DNA from 3 places in the Rhodococcus sp. G6(2025) genome. Region 1 is predicted to be linked to each of the others. Evidence: riboswitches for the same ligand, from Rfam matches in the RefSeq annotation. Region 1 holds a riboswitch; each other region holds the start of a gene.
What was found. Region 1 has a riboswitch for cobalamin ahead of cobN (cobaltochelatase subunit CobN). Riboswitches for the same ligand answer to the same signal wherever they lie in the genome.
Positions count from the first base shown of each region.

Region 1 (5,854 bases):
AACGCACCCTTGTAGCCGTGGCGGCGCATCGCCTCGAGCCACCGCGGGTTCACGACGCGGGCGCGGAACACTCGGGACGTCTCCTCCGACAGGGTTCGGGTGCGCACAGACTCCGGACGGGTGCTGTCGCCGATGTACGCCTCGGGTGACTTTCCGGTGAGCGCCCGCACGGTCGCGACCATTCCGCCGTGGTACTGGAAGTAGTCGTCGGCATCGGCGATGTCGTGTTCGCGGGTGTCGGTGTTCTTGGCCGCCACGGTGATTCGACGGTACGCGGTCCGCATGTCGTCGGCGGCGGGCGCACCGTCGAGTCCGCGGCCGTATGCGAAACCACCCCACGTGGTGTACACGTCGGCGAGGTCGGCGTCGCCGCGCCAGCTCTTGGAGTCGATCAGCTGCAGCAGCCCGGCCCCGTAGGTGCCCGGCTTCGACCCGAAGATGCGGGTGGTCGCGCGCCGTTCGTCGCCGTGCTCGGCGAGATCCGCTTGCGCGTGGGCGCGGACGAAGTTGCTCTCCGCCGGTTCGTCCAACGCGGCGACGAGCCGGACGGCGTCGTCCAGCAACGCCAGGACGTGCGGGAACGCGTCCCGGAAGAAGCCACTGATCCGGACCGTGACGTCGATGCGCGGCCGGCCGAGTTCCTCGAGGTCGATCACCTCGAGGTTCACCACGCGGCGGCTCGCCTCGTCCCACACCGGGCGCACACCGAGGAGCGCGAAGACCTCCGCGATGTCGTCGCCGGAGGTGCGCATCGCGGACGTGCCCCACACGGACAGGCCCACCGAGCGCGGCCACTCACCGTGATCGGACTTGTAGCGGTCCAGCAACGATTCGGCCATCGCCTGGCCGGTTTCCCAGGCGAGCCGGGACGGCACGGCCTTCGGGTCGACGGAGTAGAAGTTGCGGCCTGTCGGGAGCACGTTGATCAGCCCGCGCAGCGGCGAACCGCTCGGCCCGGCGGCGATGAATCCGCCGTCGAGCGCGTGCAGCACCTGGGCGATCTCGTTGTCGGTCTCGCGAAGCCGGGGCACCACCTCGGTGGCGGCGAAACGCAGGATCTTCGCGACGGTGACATCGTCGGTGAGGGTGTCGGCGGCCTCAGGTTCCCAATCGGCGTCGTGCATCCCCTGCACCAGTGCGTGCGCCTGCTGCTCGATGTCGTCTACGCGGGTGCGGGATTCGTCGCCGTCCTCGCTGAGGCCGAGCGCCTCCCGGAGTCCGGGAACGTTCTGCTCGCCGCCCCACATCTGCCGGGCGCGCAGCATCGCGAGCACCAGTTCGACCTCGGCGTCGTCGCGGGGGGCCGCACCGAGGATGTGGAGGCCGTCACGGATCTGGACGTCCTTGATCTCGCACAGCCAGCCGTCGACGTGCAGCAGCATGTCGTCGAACACGTCCTCGTCGGGCCGCTCCTCGAGTCCGAGGTCGTGATCCATCTTGGCGGCACGCATCAGCGTCCAGATCTGCTGGCGAATGGCAGGCAGCTTGGACGGGTCGAGCGCGGAGATGTTCGAGTGCTCGTCGAGGAGCTGCTCGAGTCGTGAGATGTCGCCGTAGCTCTCGGCGCGGGCCATCGGCGGGATCAGGTGATCGACGAGCGTCGCATGGGCGCGGCGCTTGGCCTGCGTGCCCTCGCCCGGATCGTTGACCAGGAACGGGTAGATCAGCGGCAGGTCGCCCAGCGCGGCGTCGGTGCCGCACGACGCGGACATGCCGAGCGTCTTGCCGGGCAGCCATTCGAGGTTTCCGTGCTTGCCGAGGTGGACGACTGCGTCGGCGCCGAAACCGCCGGCGGCGGCGTCCGCGGCGATCCACCGGTAGGCGGCGAGGTAGTGGTGGCTCGGTGGCAGGTCCGGATCGTGGTAGATCGCGACCGGCTTCTCCCCGAACCCGCGCGGCGGCTGCACCATCAGCACGAGATTCCCGAACTGCATTGCGGCGATCACGATTTCACCGGCAGGATCCTGCGAGCGGTCGACGTACAGTTCGCCCGGCGCCGGTCCCCAGTGCTCCTCGACGCCCTCGCGCAGTTCCGCGGGCAGCGCCGAGAACCACTCGCGGTAGCGGGCGGCGGAGATCCGGATCGGGTTGCCCTCGAGCTGCTCCGCGGTCAGCCAGTCCGGGTCCTGTCCGCCGGCGGCGATGAGGGCATGGATCAGCGCGTCGCCGTCCTGGGCGGCGAGACCCGGCACGGAATCCGGCCCGTCCGCCGGGCCGAGGTCGTATCCGGCGGTCCGCATCTCGGTGAGCAACCGGATCGCACTGGCCGGGGTGTCGAGACCGACGGCGTTGCCGATGCGGGCGTGCTTCGTCGGGTACGCCGACAGCATCAGAGCGATCCGGCGGTCGGATGCGGGGATGTGCCGGAGTCGGGCGTGCCGGACGGCGATGCCCGCCACCCGGGAGGCGCGCTCGGCGTCCGGAACGTAGGTGGAGAGACCGTCGGCGTCGATCTCCTTGAACGAGAACGGCACCGTGATCAGCCGACCGTCGAACTCGGGGACCGCGACCTGGGTGGCGACGTCGAGCGGCGACAATCCGTCGTCGTTGGACTCCCACGACTCACGGCTGCTGGTCAGGCACAGACCCTGCAGGATCGGCACGTCCAGCGCGGCCAGCGCGGCGACGTCCCACGCCTCGTCGTCGCCACCTGCCGAGACCCCGGCCGGCTTGGTGCCGCCGGCGGCGAGCACGGTGACCACCATCGCGTCCGCCCGGCGCAAAGTGTTCAGCAACTCCGGTTCGGCGGTGCGCAGCGACGCGCAGAAGATCGGCAGCGGGGTGCCGCCCGCCGCGTCGACGGCGTCGCACAGCGCCTCGATGTAGCGGGTGTTCCCGGCCAGGTGCTGGGCGCGGTAGTAGAGAACGGCGATCGTGGGGCTGTCCGGGTTCGCAGCGGGAGCGAACGGCGCGACGCCCCAGCTCGGCAGGTGGATAGGCGCCTCGAAACCGTGACCGGTCAGCAGCACGGTGTCCGACAGGAAGTGGTGCAGTTGGGCGAGGTTGTCGGCGCCGCCCTCGGCGAGATAGTTGTGCGCCTCCGCCGACACACCGGCGGTGACCGTCGAGCACTCCATCAGCTCGGCGTCCGGGGCGTGCTCGCCGCCGAGGACCACCACGGGCAGTCCGCTGGCCAGGACCGCGTCGAGGCCCTCTTCCCACGCCCGGCGGCCGCCGAGGATGCGCACCACGACCAGGTCGGCGCCGTCGAGCAGTCCCGGCAGATCCTCCTCGACCAGCAGCCGTGCCGGGTTGGCCCAGCGGTAGTCCGCCCCGCTGGCGCGTGCGCTGAGCAGGTCGGTGTCGGAGGTGGAGAGCAGCAGGATCACGTGTGGAGCCTTCCTGGGGGTGTCGCGCCCCGTGGCAGTGGTTCTGTGCGGAACCGTAGGTCGGAGGACGGCAGGTGAGGGTCTGGCTCGCCCACCGGTTTCGGCGAGCTCACAGTGGCGCGACCGCGCCGGATTTTCACCGGCTTCCTCTCCTGCTGTCGCAAGTGCTGGAGATGCTACCCGGGGCCGGACGTAACCTGGGACCATGGTCGACTCCCGTTCCCGCCCCGATGCATGCCCCGGCGCGCTGCAGGTCCACCAGGCCGCGGACGGCGCGCTCGCGCGCGTGCGCCTTCCCGGAGGTGTGCTGACCTCCACCCAGCTGCAGACCCTCGCGGAATCGGCCCGCGACCTCGGGAACGGCGAGATCGAACTGACCTCCCGCGGCAACGCGCAACTGCGGGCGGTCCGCGACCCGCGGGAGTTCGCCCGGCGCCTCGCCGACGCAGGTCTCCTGCCGTCGGAGACGCACGAGCGGGTCCGCAACATCCTCGTCTCGCCGCTGACCGGCCGGATCGGTGGTCTCGCGGATCTGCGGGATCTGGTCGACGAACTCGACCGGACGTTGTGCGCGGACTCCGCGTTGGCGGACCTCCCCGGCCGCACCCTGTTCACTCTCGACGATGGGCGCGGCGACGTGTCGGCGCTCGGCGGCGATTTCGGCGTCCATGCGGTCAGCGAGACGGAGGTCGCCCTGGTTCTCGCCGGTCGCGACAGCGGCGCCCGGATCACGACGACGGAATCGGTGGCGGTGCTCCTCGACGCCGCCCGCGTCTTCCTGGAATTGCGTGATCAGCACTGGCGGCTGTCCGAGATCGCCGACGGGGTCGAACGGACCCTGTCGGCATTGACGCTCGCACCGACCGCCGACCCGGTGAGCGGGTTCGACGAGCATCGGGCACCGATCGGATGGCTGGACCAACCGGACGGCAACGTGACCCTCGGCGGCGGTCTCGCGTTCGGGATCCTCGACGCCCGGCTGGCGGAGTTCCTCGCCGCCGTCGAGAAGCCGGTGGTCGTCACGCCGTGGAAATCGGTGCTGCTGTGCGATCTCGACGAGTGGTCCGCCGAGCAGGTCGTCCGGGTCCTCGCCCCGATGGGCCTGATCTTCGACGAGAACTCCCCCTGGCTGAACGTCAGTGCCTGCACCGGGCAGCCCGGATGCGAGAAGGCGCTCGCCGACGTGCGGTCCGACGCGCGGGATGCCGTCGCGCGCGGTGAACTCCCGGTGGAGGGCAGGCAGCACTGGTCGGGCTGCGAGCGGTGCTGCGGGCGACCCAAGGGGGAGGTCGCCGACGTCGTCGCCACGGAGACGGGTTACCGGGTGGAGGAGCCGTGACCGCGGTGCCTCTATCGTGAGCGAATGATCGAGTACATCCGAGACGGCGCGGAGATCTACCGCCAGTCCTTCGCCACGATCCGCGCCGAGGCGGATCTCAGTGCCTTTCCCGAGGACGTCTCACAGGCCGTGGTCCGCATGATCCACGCGAGCGGTCAGGTCGACCTCGTGGACGACGTCGCGTTCACCCCCGGCGTCGTGAAGGCCGCCCGCGCGGCGCTGGCGGGCGGCGCCCCGATCCTGTGCGACGCGCAGATGGTGGCGGCAGGCGTCACCCGGAAGCGTCTCCCCGCAGACAACGAGGTGCTCTGCACCCTGCGCGACCCCCGGGTCCCGGTGCTGGCGGAGCAGATCGGGAACACCCGCTCTGCGGCCGCGCTGGAATTGTGGGGCAGCAAACTCGAGGGTGCCGTCGTCGCGATCGGCAACGCCCCGACCGCCTTGTTCTACCTGCTGGACATGATCGAATCCGGTGCACCCCGGCCCGCCGCGATCGTGGGCGGTCCGGTCGGTTTCATCGGTGCCGCGGAGTCGAAGGAAGCGTTGATCGAGCACCCGGGCGGACTCGACTATCTGGTGGTCCGCGGCCGCCGGGGTGGCAGTGCCATCACGGCTGCGGCACTGAATGCGATTGCGAGCGAGGTCGAATGAGCTCCGAAGAGCGCGTGACCGGCAAACTGTGGGGCGTCGGCATCGGACCGGGTGACCCGGAACTGGTGACGGTCAAGGCCGCGCGGGTCATCGCCGAGGCCGATGTGGTGGCGTTCCACAGCGCCCAGCACGGCAAGAGCATCTCCCGCGCGGTCGCGGCGCCGTACCTGTGTGAGGGACAGATCGAGGAGCACCTCGTCTACCCCGTCACCACCGAGACCGTCGACCATCCCGGCGGCTACCAGGGGGCGATGGACGAGTTCTACGAGGAGGCGTCGCAGCGACTCGCCTCCCACCTCGACGCCGGCCGTTCGGTCGCGCTCCTCGCGGCGGGCGACCCGCTGTTCTACAGCTCCTACATGCACATGCACAAGAGGTTGGCGCAGCGCTTCGAGGCGGAAGTCATTCCCGGGGTCACGTCGATCAGCGCCGCATCCGCCGCACTGGCGATGCCGCTGGTCGAGGGCGAGGAAATCCTGACCGTCCTGCCCGGAACGCTGCCGCCCGGCGAGCTGACGCGGCGCCTGCGGGAGAC
Region 1 covers NZ_CP179750.1:4,177,653-4,183,506, forward strand. The annotation lists gene cobN (cobaltochelatase subunit CobN) at 1-3,329, opposite strand, end outside; cobalamin riboswitch at 3,386-3,528, opposite strand; gene cobG (precorrin-3B synthase) at 3,535-4,668, shown strand; gene ACLIVD_RS19135 (precorrin-8X methylmutase) at 4,693-5,319, shown strand; gene ACLIVD_RS19140 (precorrin-2 C(20)-methyltransferase) at 5,316-5,854, shown strand, end outside.

Region 2 (5,854 bases), 2.8 Mb from region 1:
CGGCAACCAGAAAGGCGCACGGGGGCCGAAGGCCCTGGAATACTCGACGCATGGTCGTGCTGGATCCGTTTGCGGTGGGACGGCCGACGGCCGCCGAGCGCAGAGCGTCGGAGGACTGGAGCGAGATCCAACTCTGGTCCGACCGCGTGTACATGCCCTATGTCGTGCGTCCGCTCGGTGCCGGGCTGTCACCCCGGTCGAGCATGTACTCCACGAAGATCGGCGACATCACCGTCACCCGGTTCTCCTACGGAATTCCCGTCTCGGTCGGCGACTTCTCGTCCGACGCCGGAAACGCGCTCGTTCTCACGACCATTCGGGGCAACGCCCGGCACCACCTCGACCACGACGCCACCGCGGACACACCGGTTGGTGACACGTTCGTCGCCGACTGCAGTCGCGTCGACTACCTCGTCGAGTTCTCGCCTGACCACGTCCAGCTCAATCTCACCGTTCCCCACACGCTGCTCGCTGACACGGCCGTGCGGTGGTGGGGATTCGACCCCGGAGATCTTCTCTGGCAACGCAAATGCGTCATCGGGGGCGGTGGATCCGGCTGGCAGGCGCTGCTCGGGTACGCCATGCGGACGACGGGAGAGCTACCCGGACACGCCACCGAGGGGCGCATCGGGCTCAACCTGCAGGAGTTGCTCGTCGGTCACCTGCTCACCGAATGGGCGGCCCGCACCGGAGTGGACCCGGACAGGTCCACCGGCCCGGCGGCGCCCGGCTATGTGCGGCACGCCGTCCAGTACATCCGGGAGTACGCCCGCGAACTGCCGACCGCCTCCGACATCGCCGACGCGGTGGGGGTCAGCGTCCGGACCCTGTCCGGGTCGTTCCGGAAGTACCTGGACACCACCCCGGCCGAATACGTGCGTGAGCAGCGGCTCCAGGGCATTCGGGAGGAACTGCTCACAGCGTCGCCGGGGGAGACCGTCGCCTCGATCGCCGGCGCGTGGGGATACGTCAACCTCGGCCTCTTCGCGGCCGCCTATCGTCGCCGGTTCGGCGAGAATCCGTCGCAGACCAGGGCCTTCGGCCCCGTGAGTGGTTGACGAGTCCAGAGACTCCTCAACCACTCACGGGCGGCGGAGCCGCCTACAGCTCCGCGCGGACCAGCTTCGCCGCGTCGACGAGGTTGCGCAGCGACGCCTCGACCTCGGCGGGACCGCGGGTCTTCAGGCCGCAGTCGGGGTTGACCCACAGCCGTTCCACCGGCACCGCCTTCAGCGCCTCCCGCAGCGACGCCGCGATCTCCTCGACACCGGGCACCCGCGGCGAGTGGATGTCGTACACGCCTGGGCCGACGCCGAGGTCGAAGCCGACGGCGTTGAGGTCGTCGAGGACCTCCATGTGCGAGCGCGCGGCCTCGATGGAGGTGACGTCGGCGTCGAGCCTCGCGATGGCCTCGATGACCTCACCGAACTCCGAGTAGCAGAGGTGGGTGTGGATCTGCGTCGAGTCCGAGACGCCCGACGTCGCGAGACGGAACGCCCCGACCGACCAGTCGAGGTACGCCGGCTGAGCCGCGGCCCGCAGGGGCAGCAGTTCGCGCAGCGCGGGCTCGTCCACCTGGACGATCCGGATGCCCGCGCCCTGCAGGTCCACCGTTTCGTCGCGGATGGCCAGCGCCACCTGGTTGGCGGAGTCGGCCAGCGGCTGGTCGTCGCGCACGAACGACCACGCCAGGATCGTCACCGGACCGGTGAGCATGCCCTTCACCGGACGCTGCGTCAGCGACTGCGCGTACGTGATCCATTCGACGGTCATCGGGTTGCTGCGGCGCACATCGCCGTACAGGATCGGCGGTCGAACGCAGCGGCTGCCGTACGACTGCACCCAGCCGTTGTCCGTCGCGAAGAACCCGTCCAGCTGTTCGGCGAAGTACTGCACCATGTCGTTGCGTTCCGGTTCGCCGTGCACCAGCACGTCGAGGTCCAGCTTCTCCTGCAGCGCAACCACATCCGCGACCTCGGCGCGCATCCGGTTCAGGTACTCGGCCTCGTCGATCTCACCCTTGCGCCGGGCCGCGCGCGCGACGCGGATCTGCGTCGTCTGCGGGTAGGAGCCGATCGTCGTGGTCGGCAGCACCGGAAGCGACAGCGCCGACTGGGCTTCCCGACGTTCCGCCGCGGGACTGCGCCCCGGATCGGACGCGGTGAGCGCGTCCAGCCGGGCACGGACAGTGGCGTCGTGCAGACGTGGGTCGGTGCTGCGGGTGGACGCCGCCGCGCGGGCGAGCGCGAACTCGTCGTCGACGGATTCGCGACCGCTGGTCAGTGCGGTCCCGAGTGTGACGACCTCGCGGACCTTCTCGGTGCCGAACGCCAGCCACGACCGCAGCGCCTTGTCGATGCCGGTCTCCGCGTCGAGCGTGTACGGGACGTGCAGCAGCGAGCATGACGTCGAGACGGCGAGCGAACCGGTGCTGCCCAGCAGGGTGCCGAGCGACGCCAGGGCCGCGTCCAGGTCGGTGCGCCAGATGTTGCGTCCGTCGACGACACCGGCGACGACGTGCTTGCGGGTCAGATCGGGAACCGTGGCGAGGGGGTCGGATCCGGCAACCAGGTCGATCGCGATCCCCTCGACACCGGTCGACGCGATCGCGGGAAGTGCGTCACCGAGGCTGCCGAAGTACGACGCGACGAGGATCGCCGGTCGCGACTCCAGCGCGGACAACCGGTCGTAGGCCCGCTTGGCCGCCGCGATCTCCCCCGGTGTGCGGTCGGCGACCAGCGCGGGTTCGTCGATCTGCACCCAGTCGGCGCCCGCGTCGGCGAGCCGACCGAGCAGGTCCGCATACAGCGGGACGAGTTCGTCGAGGCGGTCGAGGAGGGGTGCATCCGAGCCGACAGCCTTCGACAGCAGCAGGAACGTGACCGGACCCACCACCACCGGGCGGGCCGGAATGTCCAGGGCACGTGCCTCTTCGAGTTCGCGGAGCACCTTCGACGGGTCGAGGGCGAACGTCGTCGTCGGGGAGATCTCCGGCACCAGGTAGTGGTAGTTGGTGTCGAACCACTTGGTCATCTCGAGCGGGGCGACCGTGTCGTTGCCGCGGGCGGCGGCGAAGTAGCGGTCGAGGTCGCTCTCGATGCCGGCGACACGGTCGGGCAGTGCGCCGAGCATCGCCGCGGTGTCCAGCACATGGTCGTAGTACGAGAACGTGTTGACGGGCACGGAGTCGAGGCCGGCGTCGCGCAGGCTCGTCCAGGTCTGACGGCGCAGATCCCGGGCGAGCGCGTCGAGCGCTTCGGCGTCGAGGCGGCCGGCCCAGTACGACTCGACGGCCTTCTTCAGTTCGCGATTCGGACCGATGCGAGGTGAGCCCAGCACGGTCGCGGTGAAAGTGAATGTCACGGTATCTCCAGTTGCGTACGCGGTACGGCCACCGCCGGCACACGGGTACACCTCTCGAGCCCAGGGACGTGCTGCAGCGCGAGAAGGTCTACACGCCCAATCCACGAGGCGGTAACCGTCGGGCACGGCGTGCCCGACACAGTCGGCAGGTCTTCGGACTCACAGGCAGCCGGTGCGACATCGCACCGGACCTAGTGGCCGTCGCTTCCCAGGCGGTTGCCCAGTGCATGGTGACGGCGGTCGTTCCTGCTCACCGCTGCGGGACAGTCCCGGATTCTCACCGGGTTCCCTCTCACACGCGAACTCCGGGGAGTCCGACGTGCTTCGACGCCAGGTGCGGTCTTCGGGGCTCCTCACGACCGCGCCGGGCGAACCAGCTGCACCGGCCAGCATAGGCCTTCGGCCCGTGCGCCTTTTTTGTAGCCCCAACTACCAAAAAGGCGCACGGGCCCGGAGGGCCTACAGCCAGCCGTTCGACTCCGCAGCGCGGACGGCCTCGGCTCGGGTGCTGGCGCCGGTCTTGCCGATCGCCGAGGAGAGGTGATTGCGCACGGTACCTGCGGACAGGAACAGTGCGGCCGCGATGGAGGCGACCGGCGCACCGTCCCGCGCCGCCCGCAGCACGTCCGTCTCCCGGTCGGTGAGCGGCGATTCCCCGCTGACGAGACTGTCGGCGGCGAGCGCGGGGTCGACGACACGCAGTCCGGCATGGACGCGCCGGACGGCGTCGGCGAGCTGCCGGGCCGGGGTGTCCTTCACGACGAACCCCGACGCACCGGCCTGCAGTGCCTTGCGCAGGTACCCGGGACGACCGAACGTCGTCACGATCAGGACGCGGGTCTGCGGCATCTCGGCCCGCAGTGCCGCGGCCGCGGCGATTCCGTCCAGACCGGGCATTTCGACGTCGAGGAGCGCGACGTCGGGGGAGTGCTCGCGCGCCGCCGCGACGACCTCGTCGCCGCGCCCGACCTCCGCGACGACCGTGAGGTCCGCCTCCAGGTCGAGCAGGGCGGCGAGGGCACCGCGGACGAGTGCCTGATCGTCGGCGAGCAGCAGCCGGATCGTCACGAGGCCTCTTCCTTCAGCACGTGCAACGAGAACCCGCCGGGTTGCGGATGAGTGATGACGACCCGGGCTCCGGCGGCGGCGGCGCGCTCCCGAAGGCCCACCAGCCCGTTCCCGTGCACGGATTCACTACACCCGGCGCCGTCGTCGACGACGGTGACCTCGCGTTCGCCCACCGTGACCGAGCAGTACGTTGCGCCGCTGTGCCGGACCACGTTCGTGACACCCTCCCGGACGGTCCACGCGAACAACTCGCGCAGTCCGGTGGGTACCGACTCTGTGCTGTTCGGCAGCTCCGCCTCGATTCCGGCCGACCGCAACGCTTCCCCGGCCCGGGCGATCTCCACCGGAAGCGACAGCCCCCGGATTCCCTGCACGGCCTGCCGGACGTCCGCGAGCGCGTCGCGGGAAAGACGTTCCAGGTCCGCCACTTCGGTGCGGGCCCGGTCGATGTCGATGTCGAGGAGCCGGCCGACGAGTTCGGCCTTGACGGTGATGACGGTGAGGGAGTGCCCCAGGATGTCGTGGAGGTCGCGGGCCATCCGGGTGCGTTCCTCCTGCACTGCGAGCCGTTCGCTCGCTTCCCGTTCCCGGACCAGTTCGATGTTGCGGTTGATCAGCTTGGTCACGCCGAACATCGCGAACGCTGCCGCGCACACGCCCAGCGAGAGCCCGGTGCCCGACCCCCAGTCCAGCACCGTGGAGATCACTTCCACGAGAACTGCGACGGTCAGGGCGGTGATCCCGCCGAGCCACGCGGGGAACAGCATGACCGCGGAGACGGCGAGGAAGACGGCGGCGGACAGCCCCGACGACCCGACGGCGACCACCATGACGGCCGCGAGCCCGAACAGTGCCACCACGAGCGGCGCCGCCTGGTTCAGCGGTGGCCGAAACTCGTTGTGCGCGCGCCGGGTATGCGACCACCGGAACATCGCGAGGTACGTCACCGCGAATGCGAGCGTGGCGATCCACCCGATCCAGCCGCGGACGTGATCGCGGGCGGCCCAGCCGTCGAGGAACGGCTGGAACAGGAAGACCGTCCAGGCGGCGGCGAAAATGAATCCGAAACGGCCCCATCGTCTGGTCACGACGGGGCCGTCGGGGGTGGTCACGGCAGTCACGATACCGCCGTCACACTCGCTCGGTGTCGCGCTGGAACCGCCACGCCGCACCGCCGACGAAGATCGCCAGCCACACCGCGACGTTGAGGAGCCACGTCCACTGCATCGCGTCACCGGTGAGCGGCGCGTGCACCAGCTGACTCAGCCCGTACGTGGGCATGAACTGCGCGATCGACGCCCACACCGAACCGTCCTGCAGCGGCATGAACAGCCCGCCCGCGAAGCTGAGCACGGCGAGCCCGGGGCCGAGGATCTGCATGACGTTCTCGCTCGGCAGCAAGTACCCCATGAACAGGCCGAAC
Region 2 covers NZ_CP179750.1:1,350,946-1,356,799, forward strand. The annotation lists gene ACLIVD_RS06465 (AraC family transcriptional regulator) at 51-1,058, shown strand; gene metE (5-methyltetrahydropteroyltriglutamate--homocysteine S-methyltransferase) at 1,102-3,363, opposite strand; cobalamin riboswitch at 3,491-3,701, opposite strand; gene ACLIVD_RS06475 (response regulator transcription factor) at 3,823-4,431, opposite strand; gene ACLIVD_RS06480 (sensor histidine kinase) at 4,428-5,552, opposite strand; gene ACLIVD_RS06485 (ABC transporter permease) at 5,563-5,854, opposite strand, start outside.
Region 2: linked by a shared signal. The riboswitch ahead of metE (5-methyltetrahydropteroyltriglutamate--homocysteine S-methyltransferase) and the one ahead of cobN (cobaltochelatase subunit CobN) in region 1 are both predicted to bind cobalamin.

Region 3 (5,854 bases), 1.3 Mb from region 1:
TCGTAGATCAGGCAACACGACGCCCGCTGCGTGAACCGGCGTGACAGTGCCCCGGCCCGGATGTCGACGAACCGCGGGTCCGGCATCACCACACCGACGCGGCGGAGTGCGTCCACCAGCCCCCGGGCGAAGATGCTGCCGCGTGCGCGATCGCCGCACGCCGTTCCCGCGTCGAGTGCCCGGTTGGCGATCGAATCCGTCGTGATCGCCCACATCGCCGCCTGCCGCACCCCGGACGCCGCGGTGAGAGCGTCGATGATCGGCGTCAGCGCCGTGGCCATCTCGGACGCCAGCTCGGACAGCCCCTCGGTGACCGGCAGTGCCGACGACGCGGTCAGGCCGCCGAGATACCCGTCGTCCCGCAGGAATGCCACGGCGTCGACGAGCCGCGGCCGGGCGGCGACCCCCGTGACGAGCGCGGTCGCGATCGGAATCCCGGTCAGGGTCGAGCTGGCCGAGTACCACCACAGGGTGCCGTTGACCCGGGGATCGTCGCTGCCCCACCGCCTCGCCGTGTCCGCGACGCGGTCTGCGAGCCAGCCGGGATCGGTCAGGCGCACGGCCGGGAACGAGGAGGCGCCGGGTTGCCCGATCTGGTCGGCGATCATCGGGACGCGGCGGGCGGTCAGCTCGTACGCACGCCGCAGTTGCTCATCCATCGGCCAACCCCAGGATCTCCATCGACAGCCGCGGCGTCGACCGCACGACGGCGCGGATGCCGAACACCCCGCCGAGCACGGCGTCGTCCAGCACGTCGGCGGGCGGACCGGTGCTGATCACCCGTCCATCGTGCATCACGGCCAGCGTGTCGCAGAACTCGACGGCCAGCCGGAGGTCGTGCATGGTCACGACGATCGCCAGACCGTCGCACGCGAGGTCACGCAGCAGGTTCATCACCGTCAGCTGATGCCGCAGGTCGAGGTGGTTGGTGGGTTCGTCGAGCAGCAGGACCCTCGGCTGCTGCGCGAGCGCCCGGGCGATCGACACCCGTTGACGCTCCCCGCCCGACAGCGCCTGGACGTCGCGATTCGCGAGTTCGGCCAGCCCGACCTGACGTATGCACGTCTCGACGATCTCACTGTCGGCGCCGGTCGCCCGTTCGAACCAGCCCCGGTGCGGGATACGTCCGAGCGAAACGGATTCGCGCACGGTCAGTCCCGCGGACACCCGCGGCTCCTGGGTGCTCGCCCCGATCGTGCGGGCCAGTTCCCGCCGGCCCAGATCGGCGGTGTCCGTTCCGTCGACGGCGACGGCGCCCCCGGTCGGGGTGAGCGCGCGGTAGCAGCAGCGCAGCGCGGTGGTCTTGCCGGAACCGTTGGGCCCGACCAACGCCAGCACCTCACCGGGACGCACGGAGAAGTCGATGCCGTGCAGCACTTCCCGCGACCCGAGTTCGGCGCGGACACGTTGCAGGCTCAGCGCGGTCACTGTTCGGCCCTCCGATACTGCCGGTAGAGCATCCACACGAAGATCGGCGCTCCCACGAGCGCGGTGACGACGCCCACCGGGACCTCGATGCTGTGCGCGACCGACCGCGCGGCCGTGTCCGCCGCGACCATCGCGATCGCGCCGAGGAATGCGGCGACGGGCAGCAGCCTGACCGCCCGGGCGCCCACGACGTACCCGGCCAGGTGCGGCACCAGCAGACCGATGAAGCCGATGCCACCTGCGACGGACACGGCGGCCCCGGCCAGCATCGACACACCGAGCAACTGCACGACGCGGAAGCGTCGCACGTTCATGCCGAGGGCGGCGGCGCCGTCGTCTCCCGCCTGCAGCAGGTCGATGCGGCTCGCGCTCAGCATCATCGCGGCCCCGACCGTCGCGAGTGCCACGGCCGGGAAGATCGCCGTCGACCAGCGCGAGTCGCCGAACCCGCCTGCCAGCCAGTGCATCACCGAACTCAGTTGATGCTCGTCCGCGACGACCAGGATCGAGAACGTGATGAGAGCCGAGAACACCTGCGCCGACGCGACGCCCACGAGGATGACGGCCGTCGGCTGCGGATACCGTCCGCCGATCGCCAGCGACAGGAACAGCGGCACCATCGCGCCCAGGAATGCCGCGACGGGAACGGTGAACGCGCCGAGCGCTCCCACCCCGAGCCCGAGCACCGTCACCACCACCACGCCGAAACCGGCACCCGAGGACACGCCGAGCAGATAGGGATCGGCCAGCGGATTGCGGGTCACCGCCTGCGCCACGGCGCCTGCGAGGGCCAGCGCCGCACCGACGGTCGCCGCGGTCAGCGCCCGCGGCAGCCGGGAGTCGAGGACGATCGACTCCCGCGCCTGTGACCACCAGGACTCGAATGCGCCGGGGGCCACGCGGTGCGCGACGATCGCCCACACGTCGCCGACCGGGATGCGCACGGAACCGAACGACACCGCGAGGCCGACGACGAACAGGGTTGTCAGCGCGAGCAGCACCGTCAGGCCCGCGAAACCGAGGCGTGCGCGGGCCGGGTGTGGTGCCTGCGCCGGTGGTGCCGCACGTTCTGCGGTGACGGTCATCGCGCGCCGACGTCGTCCGGATGAAGTGCCCGCGCGATCGTCTCCACCGACCGCACCAGGCGCGGGCTCTCGAAGAAGTCGTCGAGCGGCACCACCACGAAGCGGCCGGCCTTCACGGCGGGTGTCGTCGACATGATCGGGTGCGACTTCAGGAAGTCGATCTTCGCCTGCGCACTCGTCGTGCCGTAGTCGAGGACGACGATCGCCTCCGGGGCGCGTTCACCGATGATCTCCCAGGTGGACTTCGAATACGGCTTCTCCCCTTCGGCGAAGAGGTTGGCCGCACCCGCGTGGTCTGCGATGAGCTGGCCGACTCCCACACCGCCGATCGTCAGCGGGACGTCCTCGCCGGAATCGTAGAAGAACGTCGGAACCGGGGCGGCGCCCGCGATTTCGTCGCGCACGGCCTGCAACCCGGACGTCACCCGGTCGGTGATCGCCCGCGCCCGGTCGGGGTCTCCGAGGATCTCGCCGAGCTGCTGGTAGTCGCTGCGCAGCAGACCGATGTCCGGGAAGCCCTGCCCGCAGTACTCGGAGAACAGGAAGGTGGGAATGCCCTGGTCGCCGAGGGATTCGCGCGACCGCCCCTCCTTCTCGTCGAACGCGCTCCGCATTCCGCCGACCACCAGGTCTGGGTCGAGGTCGAGGATCTGCTCCCGGGTCGGGTATTCCTTCGCGAGTTTCGGGATCTTCGCGAAGGCGTCCGCGAACTCGGGCAGCGGGGTCGCGTCGCCGTACCCTGTGCCGACGATGCGGTCGCCGGCCCCCATCTCGATCAGCACCTCGGTGACGTGATCGTTCATGCTGATGATGCGCTGGGGCGGGGCGTCGAACGTCTCCGTTCGATCGCAGTTGGTGACGGACACCGGCTCGGCGAAGGATTCTGCGGAAGCGGTCTGCCCCACGGACTCCCCGCGCGAACACCCGGCGACCACCAGCGCGGCCACAGCGAGCGTGACCAGACCGGCACTTCTGAACAACTGACCGTGCATGTAAACCTCATTGCGGCTCAGAGCCACGAATGAGAAGTCAGCAGACGCCCGGTGCGGCGCCTGCAGGACTCCGCTTCGTAGACCACGACGAAAAGGATGTCGCACACCCCACGCCGGGTAATCGGGCTCGCCACCGAAATGATCTGGTGGCCTACCGTTGCGGGTCAGCGCCGGATTCGGACCGGCTTCCCCCGTGCGTGTGGCTGCAAGTGCGATGCCGAGTATGCACGATTTGCCGGGAGCCGCGTCACACCCCCGCCGGTGACACCCCGATCCGCACTACAGTCGGCAGTCGCAGCTGCCCGCCCCAGACACGCCGGAGATGACGCATGACACGTTGGGCCTCGACCGTTGTTTCACGCAAATGGTGGGTCCTGAGCCTCGCCGTCGTCGCCGTTCTGGTGAGCGGCGCGTGGGGCACCGGTGTCTTCGCGAAACTCAGCTCGGGCGGGTTCACCGATCCCGGTAGCGAATCCGCCGAAGTGGCCCGGATCGTCCAGGACAACCTGGGTCCGCAGACGCCGGACATCATCGCCATCTACACGGCACCCGAGGGGAAGACCTTGGACGACATCGGCCCCGAGGTCACCGCGAGTCTCGACCGGTTCGCCGCCGAGGTGCCGACGTACTCGGTGACGTCGTACTGGACCGCGGACGCGGCGAGAAAGCAGCTGATGGTGTCGGAGGACGGCACCAAGGCGTCGGCCGCGATCACCGTCGACCCCGACGCCGGGATCACCGCCGCCACGTTCGACGACCTGTTGCCGAAGCTCGAGGTGGAGGGCATCGACACCGAGTTCGCGGGCAATTCGGTGGTGGGTGTGGCGTTCAACAACCGGCTGCAACAGGACCTGGTGCTGGCCGAGGCGATCGCGCTCCCGATCACTCTCGTGTTGCTGGTCTTCATCTTCGGCGGTCTGGTGGCCGCGGCCGTTCCGGTGTTCGTCGGGCTGCTCTCGATCTTCAGCGCCCTGGCCACCCTGCGCCTGCTGACCCTGTTCACCGACGTCAGTTCGTTCGCGATCAACGTGGCGTCCCTGCTCGGCCTGGGGCTCGCGATCGACTACGGCCTGTTCATCGTCGGACGTTTCCGCGAGGAACTGGAGTCCGGCGCCGACGTCGCGGAGGCGACCCGGCGCACCGTCCTGACCGCGGGCCGCACCGTGCTGTTCTCCGGTCTGCTTCTCGTGTGCGCGTTCTCGGGCATGCTCGTGTTTCCGCAGGACGTGATCAAGTCGCTCGGGTTCGGTGCGATGGCCGCGGTCGCGAGCGCGGCGCTGCTGTCGCTCACCGCGGTCCCGGCGCTGCTCGCGATCCTGGGTCATCGCATCAACGCACTGACCTGGCGCAAGGATGCGGCGCAGCGCGGGGAGGTTCGCGCCCGCAAGTTCTGGGGCTCCGTCGTCACCTGGGTGATGCGGCGGCCGGTCGCCATCGCGGTCGGCATCGTCGCGGGGTTGATGGTCCTCGCCTCGCCCCTGCTCAGCGCATCACTCGGCGAGGTCACGTACACGGCGCTCCCGGAGAACGACTCCGCCCGGATCGCCACCGACACTCTCACCACCGAATTTCCCACCACCGGAAACGGCGCCACCCTCATTCTCCGGGGCACCGACGGCACGGCCCCGACCGCCGCCGACGGCGCCGCGGTCGCCCAGGCCGCCGGCCGGGTGGAGGGCATCGGGGCGGCCACCGTCGTCGCGTCCGGCAACGAGCTGGTCGCGGTCCAGGCCGTCTACTCCGAGGGCGTCACCACCGACGACCAGAGCGCCTCAGTGGACGGACTCCGTGCCATCACGCCACCCGAGGGAACCGAACTCCTCGTCGGCGGCGGTCAGGCGACCGTCGACGACGGGAACGCGGCGATCGTGCACTGGATGCCGGTGATGATCGCGATCATGGTGGGTTCGACGCTCGTGCTGCTGTTCCTGGCGTTCGGCTCGGTGGTGCTGCCGATCAAGGCGGTCGCGATGGCGGGGCTGAGCCTCGCCGCCACGTTCGGTGTGCTCACGTGGATCTTCGAGCTGGGCCACGGCGCGAGTCTGCTCGGGGTCAGTCCGGCACCGCTCGAGGCGACGTTCGTGGTCCTCATCCTCGCCGTGGTCTTCGGCCTGTCGACCGACTACGAGGTGTTCCTGATGTCACGCATGGTCGAGGCGCACGAGGCAGGCGCGACCACGGAGGAGGCGGTGCGCTTCGGCACCGAGCGCACGGGCCGCATCGTGACGGCCGCGGCGCTGCTGCTCGTGGTGGTGACCGGAGCGTTCACCATCTCCGGTCTGTCGATCATGCGGTTCCTCGGTGTGGGGATGATCGTCGCACTCATCGTCGACGCGACGGTGGTCCGCA
Region 3 covers NZ_CP179750.1:2,892,668-2,898,521, reverse strand. The annotation lists gene ACLIVD_RS13120 ((2Fe-2S)-binding protein) at 1-659, opposite strand, end outside; gene ACLIVD_RS13115 (ABC transporter ATP-binding protein) at 652-1,428, opposite strand; gene ACLIVD_RS13110 (FecCD family ABC transporter permease) at 1,425-2,513, opposite strand; gene ACLIVD_RS13105 (ABC transporter substrate-binding protein) at 2,510-3,505, opposite strand; cobalamin riboswitch at 3,601-3,732, opposite strand; gene ACLIVD_RS13100 (MMPL family transporter) at 3,835-5,854, shown strand, end outside.
Region 3: linked by a shared signal. The riboswitch ahead of ACLIVD_RS13105 (ABC transporter substrate-binding protein) and the one ahead of cobN (cobaltochelatase subunit CobN) in region 1 are both predicted to bind cobalamin.